One region of the Peribacillus aracenensis genome, then DNA from elsewhere that is predicted to be linked to it. Evidence: riboswitches for the same ligand, from Rfam matches in the RefSeq annotation. Region 1 holds a riboswitch; each other region holds the start of a gene.

Evidence for each region. Region 1 has a riboswitch for S-adenosylmethionine ahead of N0M92_RS11020 (O-acetylhomoserine aminocarboxypropyltransferase/cysteine synthase family protein). Riboswitches for the same ligand answer to the same signal wherever they lie in the genome.
Region 2: another riboswitch for S-adenosylmethionine. It lies ahead of N0M92_RS14280 (bifunctional homocysteine S-methyltransferase/methylenetetrahydrofolate reductase); the one in region 1 lies ahead of N0M92_RS11020 (O-acetylhomoserine aminocarboxypropyltransferase/cysteine synthase family protein).
Region 3: another riboswitch for S-adenosylmethionine. It lies ahead of metK (methionine adenosyltransferase); the one in region 1 lies ahead of N0M92_RS11020 (O-acetylhomoserine aminocarboxypropyltransferase/cysteine synthase family protein).
Region 4: another riboswitch for S-adenosylmethionine. It lies ahead of mtnW (2,3-diketo-5-methylthiopentyl-1-phosphate enolase); the one in region 1 lies ahead of N0M92_RS11020 (O-acetylhomoserine aminocarboxypropyltransferase/cysteine synthase family protein).

The regions. Positions count from the first base shown of each region.
Region 1 is NZ_JANZMJ010000008.1:166,431-169,565, forward strand. Features, by position in the region: gene N0M92_RS11020 (O-acetylhomoserine aminocarboxypropyltransferase/cysteine synthase family protein) at 1-1,199, opposite strand, end outside; SAM riboswitch class I at 1,299-1,405, opposite strand; gene N0M92_RS11025 (thioredoxin family protein) at 1,552-1,860, opposite strand; gene N0M92_RS11030 (toprim domain-containing protein) at 1,864-2,229, opposite strand; gene gcvH (glycine cleavage system protein GcvH) at 2,322-2,705, opposite strand; gene N0M92_RS11040 (arsenate reductase family protein) at 2,801-3,135, opposite strand, start outside.
Region 2 is NZ_JANZMJ010000013.1:16,324-19,458, reverse strand. Features, by position in the region: gene N0M92_RS14280 (bifunctional homocysteine S-methyltransferase/methylenetetrahydrofolate reductase) at 1-1,250, opposite strand, end outside; SAM riboswitch class I at 1,355-1,453, opposite strand; gene N0M92_RS14275 (MOSC domain-containing protein) at 1,565-2,215, opposite strand; gene ku (non-homologous end joining protein Ku) at 2,722-3,135, opposite strand, start outside.
Region 3 is NZ_JANZMJ010000005.1:194,599-197,733, forward strand. Features, by position in the region: gene N0M92_RS07875 (hypothetical protein) at 55-207, opposite strand; gene metK (methionine adenosyltransferase) at 347-1,540, opposite strand; SAM riboswitch class I at 1,705-1,866, opposite strand; gene pckA (phosphoenolpyruvate carboxykinase (ATP)) at 2,297-3,135, shown strand, end outside.
Region 4 is NZ_JANZMJ010000033.1:4,360-7,494, reverse strand. Features, by position in the region: gene N0M92_RS23495 (carbon-nitrogen family hydrolase) at 1-248, opposite strand, end outside; gene N0M92_RS23490 (pyridoxal phosphate-dependent aminotransferase) at 348-1,520, shown strand; SAM riboswitch class I at 1,654-1,805, shown strand; gene mtnW (2,3-diketo-5-methylthiopentyl-1-phosphate enolase) at 1,911-3,135, shown strand, end outside.

The sequences.
Region 1 (3,135 bases):
TCGGCACTTACACCCGCTTTCGCAAGACCCGCCTCATTCAATTGTTGATGGGTCGTACTGGCTGGGTGGATGATCAAGCTCTTCGCATCCCCTACATTCGCCACATGGGACCATAATTCCACCGAATTGATAAGTTTTGCCCCAGCTTCGCGATTACCTTGTATTCCAAAAGTCACGACAGATCCAGCTCCCTTAGGCAAATATTTATCCGCAAGGGCCTTATCGGGATGATCCTCATCACCAGGATGCGAAACCCAAGTCACGGCAGGATGGTTTTTTAAATATTCAATGACAGACTTGGTGTTTGATAGATGCTCTTTCATCCTTACATGCAGCGTTTCAAGTCCAAGCGTAAACTGGAATGCACTTTGGGCACTTAGCGCAGGGCCTAAATCACGAAGTAACTGGACTCGGGCTTTCGTTATGAATGCGGCAGGTCCAACTGCCTCGGCGTATACAAGACCGTCGTAACTTGGGTCAGGCTCCGTGAAGCCAGGGTAGTTTGGCGAGTTCCAATCGAACTTCCCTCCATCCACGATGACACCGCCTAGTGTCGTTCCATTTCCCAGAAGCCATTTTGTAGCGGAATGGATGACGATGTCCGCGCCAAAATCAATTGGTCTGCAAAGATATGGTGTTGCAAAGGTATTATCGATGATTAAAGGTATGCCGGCTTCATGGGCGATTTTCGCTACCGCTTCAATATCAAGCACCCTCAAACTTGGATTACCGATCGTTTCGGCAAAAATGGCTTTAGTTCTTGGCGTAATCGCCCTTTTGAAATTTTCAGGATCATCGGGAGAAACGAACTTCACTTTGATCCCATATTTAGGAAGAGTATTTTCAAAAAGGTTATACGTACCGCCATATAATGTAGAGGCTGAAACAATCTCATCACCTGCAGCGGCAATGTTCAGGATTGAAAGTGAGATGGCAGCCATTCCGCTTGCTGTTGCCAATCCGCCGATGCCACCTTCCAATAAGGCCATTCTTTCCTCAAAAACGCTGACCGTGGGATTATGAAGCCGTGTATATATATATCCATTCTCCTTTAGGCCAAATAAATTCGCTGCATGGTCGGTGTCTTTGAACAAGTATGCATTGCTTTGGTAGATAGGAACTGCACGGGCACCTGTTTCATCAGTTTGCAGACCGCCATGAACACTCAATGTTTCGAAACGCAAGTTTTTCCCTGACATATGGTTTCACCTTTTTCTATGGATTTAGTTGGAATTATATGATATCTGGCCTTTTATAAACAAAAAAACCACTTCAACAAGAAGAGGTCTCAAGAACACACCTCATCTACCAGAGCCAACACTCTGCTGGAATTAGCACCGTATATAAAATTTATACCGGTTGCCGGGCTTCGTCGGGCCAGTCCCTCCGCCACTCTTGATAAGAACTATTAAATTTTCCCATTACTTAATTCAAAATATATCATTTTAGAATAAATCAGTCAACGAATTGTTAGAATATTCTTTGTTTAATTTCATTCTCGCATTCAAATGTCCGCAACAAAGAAACCAACCACTTGTTCTGATTGGTTTCTTAGTTGATTTCCTTAAGCAATCCGTACAAATAAGGAACGGATTGAAAGGCATATATTTTCTTGTGCAGCTTTCCTTTTTTGAAAAGCAATAAACAGGGCACACTTTCGATTTCATATGATTCGGCAATTGCTTGGACATAGTTCATATTCATTTTGCCTGCCTTCAATTCCGGGAACAGCTCCAAGGAAATCGTCAGCATCTTGGAGGCAACCTGACAAGTGCCGCATAAAGGCGTATATAAATATAAGCAAAAGGTTTCCCCATTTTCAACAGCAAGCTTACACTCTTCTTCTTTCCATTCCTGCATCAATTAGTCGTTCACCCTTTGACTTAAAAATTTCATTTTCACATTCATATTGGCAGATAGTAGCACAGTTGCGATATGATGTTCGGGTGAGCTTTCCACTTCTTTGTACATTTTATTAATATACAGGTGGTTCGCTTCCGGCATTTCCCTTCGGAACTGCTTCCTCAGCTTTTCTCCTGATTCATCTGCGTCAAAAAGGAGATAAACATCGCGATCCATCAATTCATCCACTAATTCATCCAGCTTAGTCAATGATATGGTCCCATTTGTACATCTTATTTCCACATCTTCATTTAAAACGGAGGCAACTTTTCTTCTATCGGAACTGCCTTCTACAATGATCACTTTATCGAATTCGCCCCACTCCATGTCATCACTCCATCTCATGAATTATGTGCGCAACTGCCGCTGTATAAAATGAAAAAGAGAGCAGGCCTATTCAGTCCCCCCTCTCCTTCTTTTTAACCGTTGATTAAACTCTCATACTCTTCAGCGCTCATCAAGTTTTCAATATCACTGCTATTAGATGGTTCAAGCACGACCATCCATGCCTTTTCATAAGGAGACTCATTTACATATTCAGGGTTGTCACTTAAATCTTCGTTTACTTCAACAACCTTGCCACTGATAGGTGCATAAAGCTCAGAAACGGTCTTAACGGATTCAACACTTCCAAATGGTTCGTTCGCTTTCAATTCATCGCCGATTTCCGGAAGCTCAACGAATACGATGTCCCCAAGCTCGGACTGTGCGAAAGCGGTAATCCCAATGCGCACTTTTCCATCTTCCGTTTTGACCCATTCATGTTCTTTAGTGTAACGAAGTTCTTTTGGTGTTGTCGTCATTATTAACCCTCCATATGTACATCTTATTTTATCTATTTCATTATAAGGTAGATAGTGTGTTTAAGTAAGGAATTAACCAAATATTTTGTGAAATTTCAGTTCCAAACCTGTTCGAATTGCTCTTCTTTGAAACCTACCGTCACTTTAGTGCCATCTGTAACAATCGGCCTTTTCAGAAGCATGCCATCCGTGGACAATATATCAAGCATCTCTGCTTCAGAAGCTTCTTTCAGCTTATCCTTTAATCCCAGCTCCCGATATTTTTGACCGCTAGTATTGAAGAACTTCTTCAATTCCAAATTGCTGATTTTATATAGTTTTTCTATTTCTGTTCGCGAAGGCGGATTTTCAGCAATATGGATCGCTTCATATTGCAGTTCATGATTATCCAGCCACTTCTTCGCGTTACGGCATGTGCCGCATTTTGGGT
Region 2 (3,135 bases), on a different contig from region 1:
GAAGGGTCTCCGGTGATGATCAATATTTCGTTCAGACCCACCGTCTGCAGACCCATTAAATGTGACTGCAGTCCGATCAAATTTCGATCACGGCATGTTATATGCACCATCGGCTCTATATTCAATTGGTTTTTCAGTAAATTAGCCAGTGCATCATTCGATATCCTTGGTGAGGCAAGCGAATTATCCGCTAATGTAATGGAATCGACCCCTGCTTTTTTCAAAACCTCGGCACCAGTCATGAAGCTCTCTATACCTAACTTTTTCGGAGGATCAAGTTCAACTAGAATCGTCCTTTCTGTTTTGGCCTTTTCGAACAGGGGACGTTCCAATTCTCTATCATTCACTTCAATTATTTCTATTTCACGGGATTTCGTAAATTTCTCTTTCACAGGAGCCAAACTTCCAATCGCATTCTTTACAGCTTGAATATGCAGCGGAGTCGTTCCACAGCACCCTCCTATGATTGCGGCACCCTGCTCACGAAGTTCTAGGGCACTTGAACCGAAGTATTCAGGCACAGCTTTATAGACGAGCCTTCCATCCACATAATCCGGGAGGCTGGCATTTGGGTATATGGCAATTGATGCTTGCTTTGGCAAACTCACTTCTTCCAAGGCCCGAATCATATGATGTGGACCGAGACGGCAATTCACCCCAACAACATCGGCACCCAGTTGCTCAAGTTTTTGAAAAGCTTCATTTAAATGGATTCCATTTTGAAGATTTCCCAGTTCATGCATCGAAACATTTGCTATGATCGGCAGTCCAGTTTCATATTTAACGATTTGCAGGACGGTTTCCAGTTCTTCCAGGTCATAAAATGTTTCCAAGAGAATCCCATCAGGGTCTTCCATCAAAAGACTGTATAGCTGTTCACGAAAACCCCGTTTTATCTCTTCCATGCTTAAATCCGATTTCCTGATGCTCCGCTGTGCCCCTATGGTACCGAAGACGTATGCCTTTCCTTTTGCCGCTTTTTTAGCAAGAATGACTCCCTGGCGATTGATTCTGCTTACTTCATCTTCAATTCCATACCGTTTCAATTTGTTGAAATTGGCTCCGTATGTATTCGATTGAAGGATATCTGCACCGGCTTCCAGATAGGCACGGTGGATGGACTCTATTTGATCTGGGTTCGTACAGTTTAATTCCTCATAACATTGATCGATGCCATTCGAATACAATAAGGTCCCCATTGCCCCTTCCCCAACCAGTATTCTTTCTTTCACGTCTTTACGAAAATTCATCATTACACCCTCTCTCAAAAACAATCCTGTTTTTGTCGTATTCTATGAGTATGAGAGAAAAGGAAAAAAAACCTTCTCAAAGAAGAAGGTTTTTTGAAACATTCTCCTCATCTATCAAGCTCTGCTTGCTGGATTTAGCACCTTTGCCTAAGCTGGTTGCTGAGGTTTCTTCGGGCCAGTCCCTCCACCTCTCTCGATAAGATCCATTTATATAATTTTCATAAGATTTCAAAATTTGATTATATTTAATTTACATTAATAATCTGTCAATTTCAATACCTGATCGACATTTTTTTCACTTTTGCAAAAATCATTCAACCTTTTGCAGCTTGAACCCTCTTCAAAATCCTTTGTTTCCAGTCTTCCGCTAACGAGTCTAGTGTAAGTAAAGCCTTTGCTCCTTCCAGCCCATCTCGTTTATGAAGGAGTACCTCTGCTGCATAATGAACTGAAATTTTTTCCTGCAAACGATCTATCAGCACAATATCGTTTTGTTTATTTATCGTTCCTTCTTGAAGTACTCTTGCAAAATAACCAGTGAAACTCGTTTTCAGCACGAGTTCCAAAAACTTAGGTTCTTGATTGAAATGGGAAATGGTCGAACAAGGTATCCTCCCCTGGTTAATTTGAACAATCACTTCGCCTATTTGATAAATATCGCCAATATATGTTGTTTCTTCCCTCATCCCCGCTACGGTTAAATTTTCACCGAATGCAGGGATTTCCAGTTTTTTAGAGAATTTTTCATTCCATATTGAATAATGCTCAAAGGGGTAAAAGCACAAAACGCGATCAGGACCTCCATGGAACTTTACATTACCAACCCCATCACCAATTATACCTGATTTAGTCACTGTCACATTATCCTGTTCTTGTTTATCCATTGCTGAATAGATTTCGATATTTGAAAAAATTTCTTGTTTCGGCTTCCCGGCATGAAGTGCTTTGATTTTTCCATTTTCCATTTTGCATCTTCCATTCATATTTAATTTATATCATCCTGTATGTATAAATTATACTAAAAGTCCATTTTATTCTGTAGTATTTTATAAGAATATGAAAATGCAAAAGCCTCATGAGCTGTTAAATGGGGGAAATATCATTGATTTCCAGAAAAATTCATAGGTTTGTTTCAGTAATTTTGTTGCTATTTCAGAATTAAATATGGTAGAATATGAACACAATATATAGTCGAAAACTACAACCGTTCGCCTATATGTTGATTTTCACGATTGAATTCCTCATTGTCGCTCTTTAGGGAGCGAATTTTTTTGCCTTCATTTCCAGCCACCATTTTATTTTAATTCCATTCTGGTTCTTACATCGTGATCCACTTACATATTTGCACTTTCCTTACTATGTAAATCTCCCCCCTATTAATTCACTTTCCTTACCATTTAGAAAGCAAATTACCTTGCTAAAACAAGCAGAAAGCCGAGCGACATCATGTGTCTTCCGCTCAGCTTCCTGTTTAAGCTTGTTTCTTTTTTTTCGGTGCCACTTTCTTTCGGGTCGTCTTTTTCATTTCCGTTTCATCATGTTTCGTACGGTCAATGGATGCCTGTAATGCCTCCATTAAATCGGTTACATTGTTGGAAATTGGTTCTTTTGTTTTGGCTGGAATCGTCGTCTGTCCTGCTTTCTTTGATTCAATCAATTCAAGTAACGCGGTTCGATAGTCATCGGTGTATTTTGTCGGATCGAAAGTAGTCGTTAATTGATCTATCAATAATACAGCAGTATCGATTTCTTTTTTTACAATGGTATCGGTGGCAGGAATATTCGGAACATCCGCTGTGGGGCGAACTTCATCCGGATAATGAATCGTTTCCATCACTAAGGTATTATCAACGACTCGGATTACCGCCATTTGTTCTTTAGAGCG
Region 3 (3,135 bases), on a different contig from region 1:
GAGTAAAACGCTCTAACTCACGAGTATACTGCTCTAATTCACGAGTAAATTGCTCTAACTTACGAGTAAATGCCCTAACTCACGAGTAAAACGCTCTAACTCACGAGTAATTGCTACTAATTCACGAGTAAATTGCTCTAACTTACGAGTAATTGCTACTAACTCACGAGTAAACTGCTCTAACTTACGAGTAGTTGACCCAAACAAACTTGTAAACGCCCCTGACTCACGCGTATTGCACGTAAGTTGAATTTTTTTGGGATTTCTTGAATTATTCCCGCTGACGGCAAAATTAATCCATAAAAAAGGTGCCCCGCTAATTGCGGGACACCCTTTTTTATATGGATTACGCTTGTGCTTTTAATGTTTCTGCTTTGTCCGTGCGTTCCCATGGAAGATCGACATCTGTACGGCCAAAGTGTCCGTAGGCAGCTGTTTGTTTGTAGATCGGGCGACGAAGGTCAAGCATTTTGATGATACCTGCTGGACGAAGGTCGAAGTTAGCGCGAACTAGGTCAACAAGGACTTCTTCGCTAACTGTACCAGTTCCGAACGTATCAATTGAGATAGATACTGGCTCTGCAACACCAATTGCGTAGGCCAATTGAACTTCCGCTTTGTCGGCAAGGCCGGCTGCCACGATGTTTTTCGCAACATAACGAGCAGCGTATGCAGCAGAACGGTCAACTTTAGTAGCATCCTTACCAGAGAATGCACCGCCGCCGTGGCGAGCGTATCCGCCGTAAGTATCAACGATGATTTTACGTCCAGTAAGACCAGCATCCCCTTGAGGTCCGCCAATTACGAAACGGCCAGTCGGGTTGATGAAGTACTTAGTATCGGCATCGATCAATTCAGCTGGAACGACTGCTTCGATCACATGTTCTTTTAGATCGGCTTGAATTTGTTCAAGCGTAATTTCTGCATCATGCTGTGTAGAGATAACGATCGTATCTACACGTACAGGAACGTTATTTTCATCATATTCCACAGTTACCTGTGTTTTACCATCAGGGCGCAGGTAAGCAAGAGTTTCATCTTTACGGACTTGAGCCAAGCGGAATGAAAGTTTATGCGCCAATGAAATCGGAAGCGGCATAAGCTCTTCTGTTTCATTACAAGCAAATCCGAACATAAGACCTTGGTCCCCTGCACCGATTGCATCGATTTCTTCCTCTGACATGTTTCCTTCACGAGCTTCCAATGCTTTATCGACACCAGCTGCGATATCGGCAGACTGCTCATCAATGGAACTCAACACGGCACAAGTTTCAGCATCGAAACCGTATTTCGCACGTGTGTAGCCAATTCCTTTAATCGTATCACGAACGATACGCGGAATATCTACGTAAGCGGAGGTTGTAATTTCACCGGCAACAAGTACAAGACCTGTAGTTACGCTAGTTTCACACGCAACACGTGCATTTGCATCCTTAGCTAGGATAGCATCTAAAATGGAATCTGAAATCTGATCACAAATTTTGTCCGGATGGCCCTCTGTAACAGATTCAGAAGTAAATAGACGTTTCTTTGACATCATATTTCCTCCTTGGAAGTTAGTATGTTGCAGGCAAAAGCCTGAATTTTACGGAACTCGTTTCCCTCATTAGTTTCAACTATAGACACAGAATTACTTATTAAAAAACACAAAAACCTTCCCTGGCAAATGAGGAAAGGTTTAACATTCTGTCTTCTATCCTTTCACTCTTATCGTTCAAGGGTTTTTACCTTGCTCAGGTTAGCACCATCACCACTATTCCTTGAAGACCTTCGCTTTATTTTCGGCGATCGATCTTGGAGTCAAGTTCATTATGGCAGGTTGCTGGGTTTCAAAGGGCCTGTCCCTCCACCAACTCGGGATAAGAGAATCCGTACAATTTAAGATATTATCGTATCTGGCTGGAACTTGTCAATGCTTTTCTAAAAAGATGATATCCATCCAGAATGGCGTTCATTTGAAAAAACATGTTGTTGCAACGTCCTAGAAGGGCTTACAATGCAAAATACGAATAGAAATGTTGTAAATTGCCATTAATAATAAAGGAATGAGCATCCGAAAAGGAACGACATCCTGACTTTCCCTTTAGCCATATATTGCTTACTTACTTCCTATTAAAATAAAATTATCTTCATGAAAGTTTATGCGGTAATCCTGAATCGGTTCCTGCCGGATGAAAATGATTAACGCAACCAACTGAAAATAATCACAAATTAAAAGAAATAGTATAGACTAATTAAATGAATGTGTTATACTAATTGTAATCTAAAAACTTAAACAAAGGAAGGTACCTCATATATGAATTCTGTAGACGTTTCTAATGAGTTACACCAATTATTAACAGGAAACAATGTGCAAACTCAACTTTCAGTTCCTCAATTGGTCGAAAAAGTATTAAGCAGAAATGAAGGCGTTCTAACATCAACCGGTGCGGTAAAAGCTGAAACTGGCAAATATACAGGTCGTTCACCTAAAGATAAATATATCGTTGAAGAAGCATCAGTTAAAGATAAAATCGATTGGGGTCCAGTGAACCAGCCAATTTCCGAAGATGTATTCAATAAACTATATAATAAAGTAGTTGACTACCTAAAAGCAAAAGAAGAGATTTTTGTTTTTAAAGGTTTCGCTGGTGCAGATGAATCATCACGTCTTCCGATCCGTGTTGTTAATGAATATGCTTGGCATAACCTTTTCGCCCATACTTTGTTCATCCGTCCAAACGAAGAGGAATTGAGAGGTCACGAAGCTGAATTCACAATCCTTTCTGCACCTAACTTCAAAGCAGACCCGGAAGTTGACGGAACTACATCCGAAACTTTCATCATCGTTTCATTTGAACGCCGTACCATCCTGATCGGCGGAACGGAATATGCAGGAGAAATGAAAAAATCGATCTTCTCGATCATGAACTACTTACTTCCAGAGGCTGGAATCCTTCCAATGCATTGCTCTGCTAACGTAGGACGTGAAGGGGACGTCGCTTTATTCTTCGGTCTGTCCGGTACAGGCAAAACGACTTTGTCTGCAGACACGAGCCGTAAACTGATTGGCGATGACGAGCACGGCTGGTCTTCTAACGGCGTATTCAACATCGAAGGCGGCTGCTATGCGAAAACGATCAACCTTTCACGTGA
Region 4 (3,135 bases), on a different contig from region 1:
CCGCCTATGATGTGAATCTGGTGTTTTTGTGCCTGTGTTTTTAAAAATTCAATCGTTTTTTCTGCCTCCTGATCAGCAATCTCATTTAACCTGGTCAAGTCGTATCCTGTTGTCCAAAGCTCCGGTAAAATGACGATATCGGGTTCTGACCGTGTTGCTTTTTCCAACCATTGTTCTGCAACCTGAAAATTGATATCCGGTTGACCAAAGGCTATATCCATTTGAATACAAGCTATTTTCCATTTCATCGATTAAAACCTCCACATGTAAAAAATGCTTTACAAGACTATGATAAACATATATCATTTGTGACTAGAATTTCAAGAAATTTCAGAGAAGGTGTATAAATGTTGCAATTCGAAAAATCCGGCCAGCTTCAGGACCTGCCCAAGCAGTTTTTTGCTTCACTAGTCGCAAAAGTCAATGCAATCACGGAGCAAGGACATGATGTCATTAATTTAGGCCAGGGAAACCCTGATCAGCCGACGCCAGAACATATCGTGAAAAGTTTGCAGTCGGCTGCTGAAAAAACGATTAATCATAAATATTCGCCATTCCGGGGACATCAATATTTGAAAGATGCTGCCGCCGTCTTTTATGAACGAGAATACGGTGTCAAGCTGGATCCGAATAGCGAAGTGGCGATTCTCTTCGGGGGGAAGGCAGGTCTTGTCGAACTGCCGCAGTGTTTATTGAATCCAGGTGATACAATCCTTGTTCCAGATCCCGGCTATCCCGATTATCTTTCCGGAGTTGTTTTAGCCCGGGCAAAGACCGAACTCATGCCTCTGACAGAAGAAAATGATTTTCTTCCGAAATATGATGACATACATAAAGAAGTACTTGATAAAGCCAAAATGATGTTCTTGAACTATCCGAATAATCCCACAGGTGCTTCTGCAACTGATAGTTTCTTTGATGAAACCGTCTCCTTCGCAAAAGAGCATTCCATTTGTGTGGTCCACGATTTCGCTTATGGCGCGATCGGATTCGACGGAAAAAAACCGATAAGCTTTCTCCAATCGGAGGGAGCGAAGGATGTAGGAATAGAAATATACACACTATCGAAAACATACAATATGGCAGGATGGAGAGTAGGCTTCGCAGTGGGGAATAAGAGTGTAATAGAAGCTCTTGAACTATTACAAGACCATCTTTATGTGAGTCTTTTCCCGGCGATACAAGAAGCTGCGGCAAGTGCTTTGCTTGATTCGCAGAGCTGTGTAGAGCAGTTAGTGCAGATGTACGAAGGTCGAAGGAATGTTTTCATTGAGGGATTGAGGGCAATCGGCTGGGATGTCAAAGCGCCTGCGGCATCGTTTTTTGCCTGGCTCAAGGTACCTAAAGGTTTTACGTCAGAGAGTTTTGCAGACTATTTATTAGCGCATGCCCACGTAGCTGTTGCCGCAGGGAATGGATTCGGTGAATTTGGCGAAGGTTACGTCAGGGTAGGGCTGCTGACCTCGGAAGAACGGCTTGAAGAGGCTGTGGAACGAATACGTACATTAAACTTATTTTAACGATGGATTGAGGTATCCGACTTATTCACCGTTAAAATAGTTAAAACTTATTGACAAAGTAGGGATTACCTGTCAGAATACAAAATAAATTCTTAATCTTTCGATACTTGAATGCAATTTATATATCAGCGTTTTCTTATTTTGAGCAGGTGGAGGGACTAGCCCTATGAAGCCCAGCAACCGACCGTAATTCCATTGTAAAATGGGGCGGAATTCTTCGCCGGATTTCCTGAAATCCACAAGGCACGGTGCTAATTCTTGCAGCCAATGGCTGGGAGATAAGAAGATGGCTTTTTAAAGCCTCTTCTTTATGAAGGGGCTTTTGCCATTTTGAGACCATTTCAGTTTAATGACATCGAGAGTTTACTAACGTGTTATAGGAGTGATCAGATGAGCGAGATAGTCGCTACTTATTTAATTCATGACTTCACTGGAAATCATGAGAAAAAAGCAGAGAGCATTGCCCTAGGTTTGACTGTCGGGACATGGACGGACCTGCCACATTTAGTCCAGAAACAACTGGAAAAACATAAGGGGCGCGTTGTATCGGTGACACCACTTTTGGAAGAAGAGAGGGCAAACAGCTACTTTAATCGTAAAGTATACCGTTCGCTTATTAAAATTGCCTATCCGGCAGGGAATTTTTCCCTTGATTTACCTGCAATCCTCACGACTGTCTTCGGCAAACTTTCATTGGACGGAGAAATAAAACTCATAGACCTGGATTTTGTCGGTGATATTCAAAACGCTTTTCCCGGACCGCAATTTGGCATTGGAGGCATAAGGGAAAAGATTGGCGTATTTAACCGTCCTCTGGTGATGAGCATCTTTAAAGGTGTATTAGGAAGAGACCTGGCATTCCATAATGAGCAACTGAGGCAACAAGCATTAGGGGGCGTCGACCTAGTTAAAGATGATGAGATCCTCTTCGACCAGGAACTGACTCCATTTTTCGATAGAATAAAAACGGGAAAAAGAATATTGAATGAAGTCCATGAAACCACTGGCCACCGTACTTTATATGCTGTCAATCTATCAGGGAAAACATTTGAATTACTGGATAAGGCAGAGCAGGCGGCTGAAGCAGGGGCAGATGCTTTATTGTTCAACGTTCATACATATGGTTTGGATGTATTGCAGGCCTTGAGTGAACATGATCGTATCAAGTTGCCGATCATGGCGCACCCCGCCTATAGCGGGGCATTGGCAGCTTCATCATTTTACGGGATCGGCTATCCATTATTACTTGGTAAATTAGTAAGGTTATCAGGTGCGGATTTATCTTTGTTCCCATCCCCTTATGGAAATGTCGCACTGGAAAAAAAGGAGACCTTGGCGATTGCTGAAGCTCTGACAAAGGATGAACTTTCATGGAAAAAAGCCTTCCCTGTTCCTTCTGCAGGCATTCATCCGGGCATGGTTCCGGACCTGATCAAGGATTTTGGGCTCGATAGCGTGATTAATGCTGGAGGGGGAGTTCACGGGCACCCCGACGGAGCAGAAGGCGGGGCCAAGGCTTTCCGTTCTGCTGTGGAAGCCGTTCTAGCAGGAAAGGATCTATCTGAAGCGGCTGCTGAGGAAGAAACGCTAAAAAAAGCTCTTGTGTTATGGGGAG